DNA from 4 places in the Streptomyces sp. NPDC091272 genome. Region 1 is predicted to be linked to each of the others. Evidence: riboswitches for the same ligand, from Rfam matches in the RefSeq annotation. Region 1 holds a riboswitch; each other region holds the start of a gene.
What was found. Region 1 has a riboswitch for cobalamin ahead of ACIQM4_RS17870 (CbtB-domain containing protein). Riboswitches for the same ligand answer to the same signal wherever they lie in the genome.

Region 1 (4,203 bases):
GCCCTCCGTCCAGGGGCCGTTGCCGTTGCGGCTGGTGTCGATGACGAAGGGCTTGTTGCCGATCTTCGCGGAGAGCTCCTTGCCGTACTTCTTGCTCTCCTCGGTGGAGTAGAAGTTCGACACGTTCACCGAGAAGCCGTCGGCCTGGTCGATGCCCGACCACTTCAGCGGCTCGAAGATCTGGTCCGGCTTGCCCCAGCCCGCGTTGCCCGCGTCGAGGTAGACCTTGGTCTTCGGCTGCTGCTTCAGGGTCTTGATGGCGCCCTTGAGGAGGTCGTAGCGCTCCTCGTGGAACTTCTCGGGGGTGCAGTTGTCGACCAGGTGGAGCACCGCGTCGGGCTCCAGGATCACCGTCGCCGGCCGGTCGCCGATGCCCTCGGCGACCTCCTTGATGAAGGCGCGGTAGGCGTTGCCGTCGGAGGCGCCGCCGCCGGAGTAGTTGCCGCAGTCGCGGTGCGGGATGTTGTAGACGACGAGGATCGCCTCGCGGTCGGCGGCGGCTGCTGCCTCGGTGAAGCCCTTCGCCTGGTCCTTGGCGTTCTCCGGGATCAGCCACTCGCCGGCCGGCTGCTGGGCGATCTTCTTGATCAGGTCCTGTTTCGACGCGTCGCCCTCCTCGGCGAGCGCCTGGGCCGCCTTGGCGTCCGGATTGACCCAGTACGGGTCGTCGCCCTTGGGCAGCTGGGAGACCGGCGGGTTCTTCCCCGCGGTGTCACCGTCCCCGCCGCCGTCCGAGGTGCAGCCCGTCAGGAGCAGCGCGGCCCCCACCGCGACCGCTCCGACCGCTCGCACACGTCCGCTGTAACTGCCGTACATCGACTCCCCCTTGGGCGCCTTTGTGAGGACCGACCTTCTCGAAACCTCTCGAAGGTGACCGTCTCGAAGATGAAAGAAATTCCGAGGCAGCCCCCCAGGCGCCCCTGCCCGGACAGAACCGGTCGAATCCAATCCTGACACATCGGGCTCCCGCCCCACGAGGCGTGTCCTGCTTCGTCGTGAAGCTGTTGCACCACTCCCCACCAGCTCGTTCGCGGGCTCTGCGGGGTCCCGCGCCGGGTTGCCGCGCCGAGGCCGACCGGGAAAATCTTGTGCCGGGGCCCGCGGCGAGCGGGGTTCGCACCGGCACGCCTGTACCGGCGGCCGGGACACCCGCCGCGACTCTCTCGTGACATCGCGTCAACTACCCTATGGAGAACGGCGCTTGGGCGCTCTAAAGTGGTGTGGCGGCCCCAGCCCCCGGCCCGCAGTTCCGAGCTGGTCCCCCAGAACCTCCCGCGACGGCGCCGGGCTTCTCCCGCAGTTCGTGCGCGCGCGGTCGAGGACCGGCCCGGCCGACCGCTCCGGGGGGAGCGAGCAGTCGGCCGGGCCAGGTACTTCGCCCCCGCCCCGCCCCCGGCGGGCCCGCTGACCGGACCCCTGTTGACAGTGTTCAGCCAGACTGGGACTCTCCGGAGGACAACTTCACACTTCGAGGCGACGGTGAACAGGAACTCCGGTGCGAATCCGGGGCGGTCCCGCCACTGTGACCACGTCCGCGCAGCGCGCGGCCGCGGGAGTCAGGAACTGACCCGTCGTCCTCCTGCATCGGGGCGTGGAAACCCCTCAAGGAGGCACACCGCTATGTCCGCGTCTGCTCAGCAGTCCGCACAGACCACTGACCTCGCGTCCGCGACCACCCGCACCCGGGATCTGCTGATTCTGGCCGCCGCGGTGATCGTCGCGCTGATCGCGCTGTACGCCGTGTTCATGGACAACGGCCACATCATCTCCGCGACCGGCAGCTATCTGCACGAGTTCTCGCACGACGGCCGGCACCTCTTCGGTGCCCCCTGCCACTGATCGGGGCCGTTGAGCACCATGAACAACCTCATACTCCCCCTGCTCGGCCGCGGACTCGCGGCGGGCGGGGCAGCGGGCCTGGTCACCGGCCTCTTCTCGCTGCTGCTCGCCGAACCCGTGATGGACCGGGCGATCGTCCTCGAAGAGGCGCGCTCGGCCAAGGCGGAGGCGGCCGAGCACGCGCACGCGGCGGCGGGCGCAGTCGCCGAGCACCACGAGGAGCTGTTCTCGCGCGGGCAGCAGCACTTCGGCCTGGTGGTCACCGCCGTGGTCGCGGGCCTGGCGCTCGGCGTGCTGTTCGCCGTGGCGTACGCACTGGTGCACCGCCGCACCGGCTTCCTCGTACGGGCCTGGCCGCGCGCGCTCGGGTTCTGCGCCGCCGCGTTCGTCGCGGTGGCCCTGCTGCCGGGGCTGCGCTACCCGGCGGCGCCGCCGGGCGTGGGCGACGCCAACACGGTGGGAGAGCGCCAGCAGCTGTGGCTGGCCGCCGTCGTGATCGGCGTCCTCGGCATGCTCCTGGCCAGGCAGTTGTACGTACGGCTGGCGGGCCGGCCGGAGCCGTTGCGGCACGGCGCGGTCTTCCTGACCGGGGCGGTGACGCTGGCCGTGCTGTTCCTGCTGCCCGGAAATCCGGACGAGGTCCCCGTGCCCGCCACGCTGCTGTGGGACTTCCGGGTGCTCTCGCTCGGGTCACAGCTGCTGCTGTGGGCGGTGTTCGCGGCGGTCTTCGGCGCTCTCGGGCTGCGGGCCGCGCAGCGGGCCGGTTCCCCCGCCCCCGCTCAGGAGGTGGCGGTCCCGGCAGGGGCCTGAACGGCTCCCGTCAGATAGGCGGAGACGACCACGTTGGCCGTGTAGGAGCGGGCCGCGTGGTCGTACGTACCGCCGCAGGTGATGAGCCGCAGTTCGGCCCTGCCGTCCTTGCGGGGTCCGTAGGCCTTCTTCGCGTCGAACTTGTCGCGGCTGAAGACCTGGACGTCGTCGACCGTGAACTCGGTGACCGAGCCGTCCGCTCCGGTGATCTTGACCCGTTCGCCGGGGCGGGCGGAGCTGAGGCCGTAGAAGACGGCGGGCTTGCTCCTGGTGTCGACGTGTCCCACGAGCAGCGTCACACCGCGCGCGCCCGGCCGGGCGCCGTCCCGGTACCAGCCGACCACCTTGGGCTGTTCGTACGGCGGCGGGTCCACCGCGCCATGGGCGTCGAGCCCGCGCGGGGCCACCGGCGCGGAGATGCCGAGCGAGGGGATGTCGAGGCGCCGCGGGCGCACCCCGGCGACCGGCCGGTGCGCGTCGGGCAGTTCGACCTGCAGCAGTGGGCGTCCCACCGCGGCCACGTCACCGGCGGCCGACGCGGCATGGCCGCCGGTGCCTTCGGTGAGGTCGCGGCCCCACAGCCACAGTCCGAGGAGCAGCACCGCCCAGGCGGTGCCGGTGACCGCCCGGCCCTTGCCGGAAGCAGATTCGTCGGTACTCATGGTGAGTGCTCCCTCGGTGCTTCGCGCGGATCCGCTGTCGCCGGCCGCGCAGGTGCCCGTGCCCCTGACGGGGCGTCGCTGCGGGTCTCCCGTCCGGATCGGTCCTGGCGCGCGTGATCCGGGCGAGAGTCCCTAGCGCGAGCCGTTGCGGCGGCGGCGGCGCACGGAACGGCCGGCGATGGCGACGGCGGCCACCCCCGCGAGGCCGAGGCCGATCAGGGTGTGCGGGGTGCCGGGGCCGTCGGACTCGGCGGCCAGCTGCGCCGTACCGCCGCCGCCCGCGTGGACGGGTGCGGTCGGTTCGGTCCTGTGGTGCACGACGGTGACGTTGCCCTTGGCGTTGCCACCGCCCTCCTCGCACTTGACGTGGATGCCGTAGTCGCGGCCCTGGGCGTCGGAGCGGATCCGGGCCTCGGCGAACAGACCGCCGTCGGCGGCCGGGTTGAAGTACGCGGGTGAGGAGAAGGCCTCCGACGTGCCGATGGCCCGCTCGCCCTCGCACACGTCGACGCGCAGGTCCACCTCCCCGCCGGCTGCGACGGTGGACGGGGTGACGGTGACGAAGCCGTTCGAGTCCTCGTTGTTCGTGACGATGACCGGACCGGTGGCGGCCGGTGACGCGGCGAGGGCGGCGGGCGCGGGGACGAGTACCGCCGCGAGCACCGCACCTGCACACAGCGTGAACTGCGATGAGCGCATAGTGAACCTCCTGGTACTCCGAAGATTCGCCCGTGCGCACATCGCCCGCATCCCCAGGGGCCCGTGACTGCGCCGTACGGGCCCCCGGGAGGGTCAGATGCGGTCGACCAGGTCGGCGATCGAGTCGACGATGGTGGACGGCGTGAACGGGTACTTGTCGATGTCGTCCTTGCCGGTCAGCCCGGTGAGCACC
Region 2 (4,203 bases), on a different contig from region 1:
CCTGATCTGCGCCGGCATCCTGACCGTCGGCTTCTCCGACGCCGGTGACACCGCGTCCGTCTCGCTGCTGTGGTCCGAGGGCGGGTTCTTCCCCAAGGGCATCGGCTCGACGCTGATGACGCTCCAGATGGTCATGTTCGCCTTCCTCGCCGTCGAGCTGGTCGGTGTGACCGCGGGCGAGTCCAAGGACCCGAAGACCGTGCTGCCGAAGGCCATCAACACCGTGCCGTGGCGCATCGCCGTCTTCTACGTCGGCGCGCTGATCATGATCCTCTCGGTGGTGCCCTGGACGCACTTCCAGCCCGGCATCTCGCCGTTCGTCGCGGCCTTCGAGAAGATGGGCCTGGGCGTCGGCGCCGCCATCGTCAACTTCGTCGTCCTCACCGCGGCGCTGTCCTCCTGCAACTCCGGCATGTACTCCACCGGCCGGATGCTGCGCGACCTCGCGCTCAACGGACAGGCGCCGAAGTTCTTCACCAAGCTGACGGCACGCGGGCTGCCGCTGGCCGGCACCTCGTTCTCCGCCGCACTCATGCTGGTCGGCGTGTGGATCAACTACCAGTGGCCGGGCGAGGCGTTCAACTACGTCGTCTCCTTCGCGACCATCTCCGGCATGTGGGCCTGGATCATGATCCTCTGCTCGCAGATCCGCTACCGGAAGCTCTCCGACGCGGGCGTGCTCCCGAAGTCCTCGTTCCGGGCCCCGGGCGCGCCCTGGACCAGCTGGTTCGCGCTGGCGTTCATCGCGATGGTGATCGTGCTGATGGGCATCGACAAGGACGCCAGGATCTCGCTGTACTGCGCGCCGGTGTGGGCGCTGCTGCTGGGCGTCTCCTACCTGGTGATGAAGGCCAGGAACCCGGAGAAGTTCGCGGCCAAGAAGTAACACCGTCGGGCGGGTCGTCCGGCGGGTCGTCCAGCAGATCGTCCGGCGGGTCGTCCCGCAGGTAGTCCGCCAGGTCGTCCAGCATTCGGTCCCGCCCGTACCACTCCTCGGTACGGGCGGGGCCTTCTGCATATCCTGGGCCGCATGCTGACCATTTCCCGGACCGTTTACGACCAGATCGTGGCCCATGCGCGCGCCGACCACCCCGACGAGGCGTGCGGCGTGGTGGCGGGGCCGGAGGGGACGGGCCGCCCCGAGCGCTTCGTGCCGATGCTGAACGCGGCGCGCTCGCCCACCTTCTACGAGTTCGACTCGGGCGACCTGCTGAAGCTGTACCGGGAGATGGACGACCGGGACGAGGAACCGGTGATCGTCTACCACTCGCACACGGCCACCGAGGCCTACCCGTCCCGCACGGACGTCACCTACGCCAACGAGCCGGGCGCCCACTACGTCCTGGTGTCGACGGCCGACGCGGACGGCCTCGGTGAGTTCCAGTTCCGGTCCTACCGGATCGTGGACGGCGTGATCACGGAGGAAGAGGTACAGGTGGCCGGCTAGCCGGGGCCGCCGCCGGCAGTGGTGACGTGCCTGGACGTGCCTGGGAGGACGGCCGCTTCCTCCCAGGTGAGAGACTGTGCGCGACCTGGGCGGCAGAACCCAGGAAGCCGGTGTGAATCCGGCACGGTCCCGCCACTGTGACCAGGCCCTCGCAGGCCCGGAAGCCAGGAACTGACCTGCCGCCTCCCATCCGTACGAGGGGACGAGGACATCCCCCGAGGAGGCCCACCGTCATGCCCGCGTTCCGCCGCACGCTCGTCATAGCCGCCGCCGCAGCCACCCTGCTCCCGCTCACCGCCTGCGCGGGCGAGCCGCAGGACACCGGGGCGAGGGACCGGGCGAAGGCCGCCCCCGGCTTCCCGTACACCGTCGAGAACTGCGGCGTGCGGACCACGTACACCAAGCCCCCCGAGCGCGCCCTGGCGATGAACCAGCACGCCACCGAGGTCCTCCTGGAACTCGGCCTGGCGAAGTCCGTCACCGGCACCGCCTACCTCGACGACAAGATCCTCCCGAAGTACGCGGCCGACTACGCGAAGATCCCCGTCGTCGCCAAGGAGTACCCCTCCAAGGAGAAGCTCCTCGCCGCCGACCCCGACTTCGTCTACGGCGGTTACGCCTCCGCCTTCGACCCCAAGCAGGGCACCGGCCGCGCGGACCTCAAGAAGTCCGGCATCGACTCCCGGCTCAACATCGAGTACTGCACCGAGGGCAGCAGCGCCGTCGACGACATCTACCGGGAAGTCACCGAGACCGGCCGCACCTTCGGCGTCGGCGCGCGCGCCGACGCCTGGGTCGCCGGCGCGAAGAAGACGGTCAAGGACACCGCGGCCCGGCTGGCCGGTGTCGAGCCGGTCAGCGTCTTCGCGTACGACAGTGGCGACAAGACCGCCTCCACCGCGGGCGGCAAGGGCATCGCCAACGAGATGATCACCCGGGCCGGCGGCAGGAACGTCATGGCGGACGTCCCGAAGTCCTTCACCGACGCCTCCTGGGAACAGGTCGTCACCCGCAGGCCCGAGGTCATCATGATCATCGACTACGGCGCGACCACCGTCGAGCAGAAGAAGAAGCGGCTGCTCGACGACCCGGCGCTGAAGGACGTGCCCGCGGTGAAGAACAAGAGGTTCGCGGTGCTGCCGCTCTCCGAGCTGGTGGTCGGCGTCCGGGCCCCCGCCGCGATCGAACGCCTCGCCACCCAGCTCCACCCCGAGCTGAAGAAGTAGCCCCGCCGTGAGCTGCCGCACACCGCCCGCCCGCGGGCCGCTCCGCTACACCCTCGTCCTCACCGTCCTCGCCGCCGCACTCGCGGCGGCGACGGTCGCGGGCCTCGCCCTCGGACAGGTCCGCATCCCCGCCTCCCAGGTCCTCGACATCGTCACGGGCGGCGCGGAGCCGAGCCCCTTCCGCACGATCGTCCTGGACGTACGGATGCCGCGCGTCCTGCTCGGCGCGATCGTCGGCGCGGGCCTGGCCGTGGTCGGCACGGTGCTCCAGGCGCTCGTACGCAACCCGCTGGCCGACCCGTACCTGCTCGGCATCTCCTCCGGGGCGTCGGCGGGCGTCGTCCTGGTCATCGTCTTCGGGATCGGCAGCGGGCTGGGCCTCGCGACGACCGTCACCATGCCGGCGGGCGCGTTCGCCGGCTCGCTGCTCGCGCTGGTCCTCGTCTACAGCCTCGCCAGGCGCGGCGGCCGGATGACCGGCACCCGGCTCGTCCTCGCCGGGGTCGCCGTCGCGTACATCCTGTCCGCGCTGACCAGCCTGGTCATGGTCACCTCGGCGAAGCGCGAGCACTTCCAGGAAGCCATGTACTGGACGCTCGGCGGCCTCGGCAGCGCCCGGTGGGACATGCTCCTGCTGCCGGCCGTCGTCCTCGCGGCGGGTACCGCGCTGCTCGTCGCCCTCGCCAGGCCGCTCGACCTGATGCTGGTGGGGGAGGAGGGAGCGACCGTCCTCGGGCTCGACACCTCGCGCTTCCGGGCGGGCGTATTCGTCCTGTCCTCCCTCGTCACCGGCGTCCTGGTCTCCGTCTCCGGGGCGATCGGCTTCATCGGCCTGCTCGTCCCGCACGCCGCCCGGATGCTGGTCGGGGCCTCGCACCGGACACTGCTGCCGGTCGTCGCGCTCGCCGGGGCCGCCTTCCTGGTCCTCGCCGACCTCGGCGCCCGCGTCATCGCCGAACCCCAGGACATCCCGGTCGGCATCCTCACCGCCCTCATCGGCGGCCCCTTCTTCCTGTGGCTGCTGCGCCGCAGACCCGAGGAGGCGCCGTCATGAGCCGACGCCAGGGCGGGGCAGGCCCTCACGCCCGGCCCTTCGTCCCGCCCGCCCCCGCCCGCCCCGCACCGTCCCCGCCCGCCCCGCACCGTCCCCGAGGAGTCCCGGCATGACCACACTGCGGACAGAGGGGCTCTCGTACGGGACCGACGGCCGCCACCTCGTCGACTCCGTCGACATCGAGGCCCGCGCGGGCGAGACCGTCGGTCTCGTCGGCCCCAACGGCAGCGGCAAGACCACCCTCCTGCGCTGCGTCTACGGCACCCTGGCCCCCACCCACGGCCGCGCCCTCCTGGACGGCGAGGACCTGCACACCATGGGTGCCAAGGAGCGCGCCCGGCGCCTGGCCACCGTCCCGCAGGACGGCCAGGCCGTCTTCGAGCTGTCCGTCCGCGAGGTCGTCGCGATGGGCCGCTCCCCGCACAAGAGGTTCTGGGAGGCCGACACCGCGGCCGACGCCGCTCTGGTGCGGGCCG
Region 3 (4,203 bases), on a different contig from region 1:
GAAGGGGTAGGGCGTACTCATGCGACCTCCATAGTGGTTCCTGGCACAGCTGTCACAGCCACAACTCGCGTGGCGCGTACGGCACTTCTCATCCGCGCCCCTCGGGCGCCCCCGGCGGCACGAACGGCAGGCCGGCCGGGGCGCCCGACTCGATGAGCCGCCACAACCCGTCCGTGTCCGCGTGTTCCTCGATCAGATCGCCGAGCCTGTCCAGCTGCTCCTCGCGCAGGGCCTCGAAGCTCGTGTCCGGTGCCGGTACGAAACGCCGGCCCGCAGCCGTCGCGACCTCCCGCAGGAAGGCCCGCCGGAACCCGTCGCTCTCCAGCGACCCGTGCCAGTGCGTCCCCCACACGGCGCCCACCCGGCACCCGTCCAGGAAGGCTTCCCCACCGAGGACCTCGGCCACCCCGTGATGGATCTCGTACGCCTCGACGGCCTCGCCGAGCGCCTCGCCCACCGGCCGGGTGAGCGTCTTCTCGCGGGCGAAGCGCACCCGTACCGGCAGCAGGCCCAGCCCCTCGACCACCCCGGCGCGCGACTCGACCTCGTCCTCGATGCGGGTGCCGAGCAGCTGGTACCCGCCGCAGATCCCCAGCACCGGCAGCCCCTCGGCGGCCCGCCGCAGCAGCGCGTCCGCGAGGCCGCGCTCCCGCAGCCACCGCAGCGCCCCCACCGTGCCGCGGGTGCCGGGCACGACCACCAGGTCCGCGTCGGCCAGCTCCTCCGCGCGGTCCACGAACCGCACGACCACACCCGGTTCGGCGGCCAGCGCGTCCACGTCGGTGAAGTTGGACATCAGCGGCACCGCGCACACCGCGACCCGCAGCACGTCCTCGCCGACCGGCGGCGCCACCACGGACTCGCGCACCGCACCGCGCAGCGACACCCGCAGGCCGTCCTCCTCGTCGATGCCGAGCCCGTGCGCGAACGGCAGCACGCCGTACGTCCTGCGCCCGGTCAGGTCCTCCAGCATCTCCAGGCCAGGCTCCAGGAGCGAGACATCACCCCGGAACTTGTTCACCAGGTAGCCCGCCACCAGCCGCTGGTCCTCCCGCGCGAGCAGCGCGGTGGTGCCGAAGAACGACGCGAAGACGCCCCCGCGGTCGATGTCCCCGACCACCACCACCGGGAAGTCCGCGGCCCGTGCGATCCCCATGTTCACGATGTCGGTACGGCGCAGATTGATCTCCGCCGGGCTTCCGGCGCCCTCGCAGATCACCGCGTCGTACTGGTCGCGCAGTTCGGCCAGGCACTCGGTGACCGTCCCGAGCAGCGCCTCGCGGTGCCCGCCCTGCACGCCCTTGCCGTACGTCCTGCCGCCCGCCGTGCCGAAGAAGCCGCGGGCGCTCATCTCGCCGACCGGCTTGCCGAGCAGCACCACCTGACTCGACCTGTCGCTGCCCGGTTTGAGCAGCACCGGGTTCATCAGGGCGCTCGGCTCGACCCGCGCGGCCTGTGCCTGCATCGCCTGGGCGCGCCCGATCTCCGCGCCCTCACGGGTCACGAAGGAGTTCAGCGACATGTTCTGCGCCTTGAACGGGGCGACCTTCACCCCTTGGCGCACCAGCCACCGGCAGATCCCCGCCGTGACCACGCTCTTGCCCGCGTCCGACGTGGTCCCCGCGACCAGCAGCCCGCCACCGCTCATGAGTTACGTCCCTTCACGTACGCGTGCCCGTACGAAGCGGCCAGCCGGCCCGCCGCGCACACGGCCAACGCCAGCAGATTCACCCGGCGCGACAGCCGCACCGCACGCTCGATGTCCGGTACGTCCACGGGACGCCCGCTCTTCCCGTTCAGCACCGCACGGTGCTCCACCCGGCCCGCGTAGGAGAGCGTGCCGCCGAGGGTGACGCCCAGGGCGCCCGCGAACGAGGCCTCCACCGGGCCCGCGTTGGGGCTCGGGTGGTGTGCGGCGTCCGCGCGCCATGCCCGCAAAGCGCCCCGGGGGTCACCCCCCGCGAGCACGGCCAGCGCGGCCGTCAGCCGGGCGCCGGGCCAGCCCGCGAGGTCGTCGAGGCGCGCCGATGCCCACCCGTACCGCAGATGGTGCGGCGACCTGTGGCCGACCATCGCGTCCAGGGTGTTCACCGCCCGGAAGGCCACCAGCCCCGGCACGCCGGCGACCGCGCCCCACACCAGCGCGCCCACCACCGCGTCCGAGGTGTTCTCGGCGACCGACTCCACGACGGCGCGCGCCATCTGCTGTCCGTCCAGGGCCTGCGGGTCGCGCCCGCACAGGTGCGGCAGCCGCTCGCGGGCGACGTCGAGGTCCCCCGCGGCCAGGGCCCCGCCGACCGCGCGGGCCTCCCGCCCCAGCGACGTACCACCGACGACCGACCAGGTGACGGCGGCGGTCAGGGCGACGGACGCGGCGGGCGAGCGGCGCACGGCGCGCGCGGCGAGCGCGGCGGCGCCCGTGGCCCCGCCCACGCAGAGCAGGGTGTGCAGGGCGCCCCGGCCGCGGTGGTCGCGCCACAGCGCCCGCTCGACCGCGGCTGCGGCCCGCCCGAAGGCGGCGACGGGATGGCCCCTGCGGGGGTCGCCGAGCAGCAGGTCGCCGAGGAGTCCGGCGGCGGCGCCGTACGCGAAGACGCGGGCGGGACTCGGGCAGGGGGCGGCTGGACCGCGGGTTCCGCAGCCGGGCATGGCGATGTGTCCTTAACTCAGGGTCCGCGCCCTGGTTCGACGTGACGAGCGGCTGGGAGTTCCTGGCTTCCGTACGGCCCTCGCGGGACGTACGTGACAGTGGCGGGACCGCGCCGGATTCGCACCGGCTTCCTCTCCATGCCGCCGTATTGGCTCCGGCAGTCCACCACGCTCCGCGAACAGCCGTCAACCTGGGGTTGACCTGCGGCGCTCCCCGCGTGCACCGGCCCGCCCGGGGGCGCACGCAGAACCGCCCCGCGCACGAGGCACGGGGCGGCGGGGGCGGAGCGAGGATCAGGCGACGATCAGGAAGATTCCGTATGCCACGGCCGCCGCGCAGAGCGCGAAGCAGGCGTAGGCGCCGGTACGTGCCACGGTCGCGGAGCCGCCCGAGGCGGTGGCGCCCTCCTGCTTGGAGAGCCCCACGATGCCGAGGGTGAACAGGCCCACCAGGCCCACGGTGGCCACGAGGCTGACGCCGAAGACGGTGCCGAGAGCTGCCCAGTCGATGTTCATGTCGTGTGCGTCCTTAGACCGATGCGGCCGGGCGGGCCGCCTCGGCGGGGGAGTGGAGGGTGGCCTTTATGTCGTCCGTGTCGTGCAGCAGGACACCGGCCGGGGGCGGGGTGACCGCGGCGACGGCGGCGGTGACGACGCCCGCGGGCTCGCCGGACGTCTCCAGGTCGTCGGCGGTGACGTTGGTGTGGTCGACCGGCTTGCGGCGCGACAGGGCCCAGATCACACCCGAGCCCGCGACCAGCAGGACGGCCACGGCGGTGACGCCCCAGGCGCCCTGACCCGTCAGGAACTCCGCGGCGGCGGCGACCAGACCCGCGGCGGGCAGCGTCAGGCCCCAGGCGACGAACATCCGGGTCGCGGTCGACCAGCGGACCACGCCGCCCTTGCGGCCGAGGCCCGCGCCCATCACGGAGCCGGAGCAGACCTGGGTGGTGGAGAGGGAGAAGCCGAGGTGCGAGGAGGCCAGGATGACCGTCGCGGCGCCGGTCTGGGCGGCGAAGCCCTGCGGCGGACGGAGGTCGGTGAGGCCCTTGCCCATGGTGCGGATGATGCGCCAGCCGCCCAGGTACGTACCGGCGGCGATGGCCACACCGGCCGAGACGATGACCCACAGGGGCGGGTTGGAGCCGGGGGCCAGCACGTTTCCGGTGACCAGGGCCAGGGTGATGACACCCATCGTCTTCTGGGCGTCGTTGGTGCCGTGCGCGAGGGAGACGAGGCCGGCGGAGGCGATCTGGCCCGCGCGGTAACCCTTGGCGGTGGCCTTCTCGTCGGTCCTGGACGCCAGCTTGAAGGTGAGCTTCGTGGCGAGGTACGCGGCGACGCCGGCCACCAGCGGCGCGGCGATCGCGGGCAGCAGCACCTTGGTGATGACGACGCTGCCGTTGACCCCCGAGGTACCCACCGACATCAAGGTGGCGCCGATGAGGCCGCCGAAGAGTGCGTGGGAGGAACTGGACGGCAGACCGATCAGCCAGGTCAACAGGTTCCAGAGGATGGCGCCGACCAGCGCCGCGAAGATCACTTCCGTCGTGA
Region 4 (4,203 bases), on a different contig from region 1:
ATCGGCGGCACCGAGTCCACGCACTGGTTCATCAAGGACCTGCCGCTGCTGATCGCGTTCGCGGTGCTCGCCGCGTACACCTACTCCTCGGGCCTGCGCGCGCCCGCACTGATCGCGTTCGTGAAGGACGGACTGATCTACCTGGTCATCGTCGTCGCGATCATCTACATCCCGATCAAGCTCGGTGGCTTCGACGCCATCTTCTCGGCGGCCCAGGAGAAGTTCAGCACCCCGGGCGCGGACGGCAAGCCGACCGGCGCGCTAACCCCGGGCCACACCGGTCAGTGGACCTACGCGACCCTGGCCCTCGGCTCCGCGCTCGCGCTCTTCATGTATCCGCACTCGATCACCGCCACGCTCTCCTCCAAGAGCCGCAACGTGATCCGCCGCAACACCACCATCCTGCCGCTGTACTCGCTGATGCTGGGACTGCTCGCGATACTCGGGTTCATGGCGATCGCCGCCGGGATCAAGGTGAAGAACGGCCAGTTGGCGATCCCGCAGCTGTTCGAGAACATGTTCCCCGACTGGTTCACCGGCGTCGCCTTCGCCGCGATCGGCATCGGCGCACTCGTCCCGGCGGCCATCATGTCGATCGCCGCCGCGAACCTCTTCACCCGCAACATCTACAAGGACTTCATCAAGCCGGACGCGACCCCGGCGCAGGAGACCAAGGTCTCCAAGCTGGTCTCGCTGCTGGTGAAGGTGGGCGCGCTCGTCTTCGTCCTCACCATGGACAAGACGGTCGCGATCAACTTCCAGCTGCTGGGCGGCATCTGGATCCTGCAGACGATGCCCGCACTGGTCGGCGGCCTGTTCACCCGCTGGTTCCACCGCTGGGCGCTGCTGGCCGGCTGGGCCGTCGGCATGGTCTACGGCACGCTGGCCGCCTACGGCGTCGCCTCGCCCACCCAGAAGCACTTCGGCGGCTCCAACGCCGCGATCCCGGGCATCGGCGAGATCGGCTACATCGGCCTCACCGCGTTCCTGCTGAACGTCCTGGTCACCGTGGTGCTCACCTTCGTCCTGCGGGCCCTCAAGGCCCCCGACGGCATCGACGAGACCAGCCCGTCCGACTACACGGCGGACGCGGGCGACCCGGGCGTCAAGGTCGAGCTGCCGCCGGCCACGGCGGGCGCCCCCGGCGGTCACTGACCCGCTCAGGCACAGCGCGTGCGGCCCGGCGCTCCACCCCTCGGAACGGGGTGGGCGCCGGGCCCTCGTCGTTGCACACTCCCCCCATGGACATTGCAATCCGGCCCGCCCGACCCGCCGAACACACCGAGGTGGGCGAACTCACCGCCCGCGCCTACCTGGACGACGGCCTCCTCACCTACGGCGAGGAGGACGACTACCTGCCCGTGCTGCGGGACGCCGCCACCCGCGCCGCCCACGCCGAACTGCTGGTGGCCACCGACCCCGAGGGCACGCTCCTCGGCACCGTCACCTACGCCCCGCAGGGCAGCCCGATGCAGGACATCGCCGGCCCCGGCGAGGCCGAGTTCCGGATGCTCGCGGTCGCCCGCCGGGCCAGGGGCCGCGGCGCAGGCGAGGCGCTCGTCCGCGCCTGCGTCGCCCGTGCGAGGGCGGAGGAGGGCGTCGTACGGGTGGTGATGTCCACCCAGCCGGCCATGCGCGGCGCACATCGGATCTACGAGCGGCTGGGCTTCGTACGCACCCCGGAGCGGGACTGGGACCCGGTGCCTGGACTGACCCTGTTCACCTACGAACGGCCCCTCTGAGCCCCTTCTGAACCGCTTGCGCATATGAAGTCTCGCGACTCGCGACACTAGATGTGGTGGGGTCTTCGTCCAGCACCCACCACATGTATGCTCGTGCTCGCTGTCGCCGCAGGGAAATCCGGTGCGAATCCGGAACTGTCCCGCAACGGTGTGTCATGTGCGCTTTTGCGTACCGCCAAGTCCGAGGACCTGCCGACAGCGCGTCCGGCTCGACCGAACCGGACACCGATACGTCCGGGTCTCGCGGTTGGGCCGGTGGACGCCAGGCGACGCGTGCCCTTTTCCGGGGTGCCGTGCGCTCGCGCGCCCCCTCCGCCGCAGGCCCAGCGCCGAGCGAGGGAGAGCCCCCACGTGACCATCGCGCCAGTCGATCCGGCCGCCCAGGCAGTACAGGGCAACGAAGGAAACCAGGACGCGCCCGGGACCGCGCTCCTGCGCACCCTGACCGACCTGACCGCCGACCTGCCCGACACCGACCCCGGCCGGGTCGCCGCCGCCGCCCTGCGTGGGCGCAACGCCCGTTCGGACGCCGCGGAGCTCAGGTCGCTCGCCACCGAGGCCGCCGCGGGCCTGATCTCCGAGGACCCCGCCTACTCGCGCCTCGCGGCCCGTCTCCTCGCCCGTACGATCCGGGACGAGGCGGCCACCCAGGGCGTGAACTGCTTCTCGGAGTCCGTCTCCGTCGGTCACCGCGAAGGGCTCATCGCGGACCGCACGGCCGACTTCGTCACCCGGCACGCGGCCGCGCTGGACGAGCTGGTCGACCTGGAAGGCGACGACCGCTTCGAGTACTTCGGTCTGCGTACCGTCTACAGCCGCTACCTGCTCCGCCACCCGATCACCCGCCAGGTCGTCGAGACCCCGCAGCACTTCATGCTGCGCGTGGCCTCCGGCCTCGCCGAGGACGACAGCACGCGGGCACTGGCCGAGGTCGCCTCGCTCTACCGGCTGATGAGCCGGCTGGACTACCTCCCGTCCTCGCCGACGCTCTTCAACTCCGGCACCCGCCACCCGCAGATGTCGTCCTGCTACCTCCTCGACTCGCCGATGGACGAGCTGGACTCGATCTACGACCGCTACCACCAGGTCGCCCGCCTCTCCAAGCACGCCGGCGGCATCGGCCTCTCGTACTCCCGCATCCGCGCCCGCGGTTCACTGATCCGCGGCACCAACGGGCACTCCAACGGCATCGTGCCGTTCCTGAAGACCCTGGACGCCTCGGTCGCCGCGGTGAACCAGGGCGGCCGCCGCAAGGGCGCCGCCGCCGTCTACCTGGAGACCTGGCACGCGGACGTCGAGGAGTTCCTGGAGCTGCGCGACAACACCGGCGAGGACGCCCGCCGCACCCACAACCTGAACCTCGCCCACTGGATCCCGGACGAGTTCATGCGCCGCGTCGACCAGGACGGCAGCTGGTCGCTGTTCTCACCCGCCGACGTCCCCGAGTTGGTCGACCTGTGGGGCGGGGAGTTCGACGCCGCGTACCGCAAGGCCGAGGCGGCGGGGCTGGCCAAGAAGTCGATGCCCGCCCGTGAGCTGTACGGCCGCATGATGCGCACCCTCGCGCAGACCGGCAACGGCTGGATCACCTTCAAGGACGCCTCCAACCGGACCGCCAACCAGACGGCGGAGCCGGGCCACACGGTCCACTCCTCCAACCTGTGCACCGAGATCCTCGAAGTGACGAACGACGGCGAGACGGCCGTCTGCAACCTCGGTTCGGTCAACCTGGGTGCCTTCGTCGACACCGAGGCCGGCAGCATCGACTGGGACCGCCTGGACGAGACCGTCCGTACGGCCGTCACCTTCCTCGACCGCGTGGTGGACATCAACTTCTACCCGACCGAGCAGGCCGGGAACTCCAACTCCAGGTGGCGCCCGGTCGGCCTGGGCGCGATGGGCCTCCAGGACGTCTTCTTCCAGCTGAAGCTGCCGTTCGACTCCCCCGAGGCCGCCGCGCTCTCCACGAGGATCGCCGAGCGGATCATGCTGGCCGCGTACGAGGCGTCCTGCGACCTCGCCGAGCGCTCCGGCCCGCTGCCCGCCTGGGAGAAGACCCGCACCGCCCGCGGCGTGCTGCACCCCGACCACTACGGTGTCGAGTTCTCCTGGCCGGAGCGCTGGGAGGCCCTGCGCGCCCGCATCGCCAGGACCGGCATGCGCAACTCGCTCCTGCTCGCCATCGCGCCGACGGCCACCATCGCCTCGATCGCCGGTGTGTACGAGTGCATCGAGCCGCAGGTCTCCAACCTCTTCAAGCGCGAGACCCTCTCCGGCGAGTTCCTCCAGGTCAACTCCTACCTGGTCCGCGACCTGAAGGCGCTCGGCGTCTGGGACGCGCAGACCCGCGAGGCGCTGCGCGAGGCGTCCGGCTCGGTCCAGGGGTTCAACTGGATCCCGGCCGAGGTCCGCGACCTGTACCGCACCGCCTGGGAGATCCCGCAGCGCGGCCTGATCGACA

Region 2: another riboswitch for cobalamin. It lies ahead of ACIQM4_RS32485 (ABC transporter substrate-binding protein); the one in region 1 lies ahead of ACIQM4_RS17870 (CbtB-domain containing protein).
Region 3: another riboswitch for cobalamin. It lies ahead of ACIQM4_RS20615 (cobalamin biosynthesis protein); the one in region 1 lies ahead of ACIQM4_RS17870 (CbtB-domain containing protein).
Region 4: another riboswitch for cobalamin. It lies ahead of ACIQM4_RS06050 (ribonucleoside-diphosphate reductase subunit alpha); the one in region 1 lies ahead of ACIQM4_RS17870 (CbtB-domain containing protein).

The regions. Positions count from the first base shown of each region.
Region 1 is NZ_JBIVVC010000005.1:515,118-519,320, forward strand. Features, by position in the region: gene ACIQM4_RS17865 (glycoside hydrolase family 6 protein) at 1-816, opposite strand, end outside; cobalamin riboswitch at 1,423-1,587, shown strand; gene ACIQM4_RS17870 (CbtB-domain containing protein) at 1,621-1,839, shown strand; gene ACIQM4_RS17875 (CbtA family protein) at 1,858-2,649, shown strand; gene ACIQM4_RS17880 (class F sortase) at 2,619-3,311, opposite strand; gene ACIQM4_RS17885 (hypothetical protein) at 3,444-4,010, opposite strand; gene ACIQM4_RS17890 (HAD-IIA family hydrolase) at 4,104-4,203, opposite strand, start outside.
Region 2 is NZ_JBIVVC010000017.1:22,305-26,507, reverse strand. Features, by position in the region: gene ACIQM4_RS32495 (amino acid permease) at 1-886, shown strand, start outside; gene ACIQM4_RS32490 (Mov34/MPN/PAD-1 family protein) at 1,031-1,447, shown strand; cobalamin riboswitch at 1,495-1,642, shown strand; gene ACIQM4_RS32485 (ABC transporter substrate-binding protein) at 1,681-2,673, shown strand; gene ACIQM4_RS32480 (FecCD family ABC transporter permease) at 2,681-3,727, shown strand; gene ACIQM4_RS32475 (ABC transporter ATP-binding protein) at 3,837-4,203, shown strand, end outside.
Region 3 is NZ_JBIVVC010000007.1:79,557-83,759, reverse strand. Features, by position in the region: gene ACIQM4_RS20625 (putative cobaltochelatase) at 1-21, opposite strand, end outside; gene ACIQM4_RS20620 (cobyric acid synthase) at 89-1,648, opposite strand; gene ACIQM4_RS20615 (cobalamin biosynthesis protein) at 1,645-2,649, opposite strand; cobalamin riboswitch at 2,686-2,824, opposite strand; gene ACIQM4_RS20610 (hypothetical protein) at 2,944-3,165, opposite strand; gene ACIQM4_RS20605 (anion permease) at 3,179-4,203, opposite strand, start outside.
Region 4 is NZ_JBIVVC010000002.1:275,091-279,293, forward strand. Features, by position in the region: gene mctP (monocarboxylate uptake permease MctP) at 1-1,155, shown strand, start outside; gene ACIQM4_RS06045 (GNAT family N-acetyltransferase) at 1,242-1,742, shown strand; cobalamin riboswitch at 1,817-1,954, shown strand; gene ACIQM4_RS06050 (ribonucleoside-diphosphate reductase subunit alpha) at 2,094-4,203, shown strand, end outside.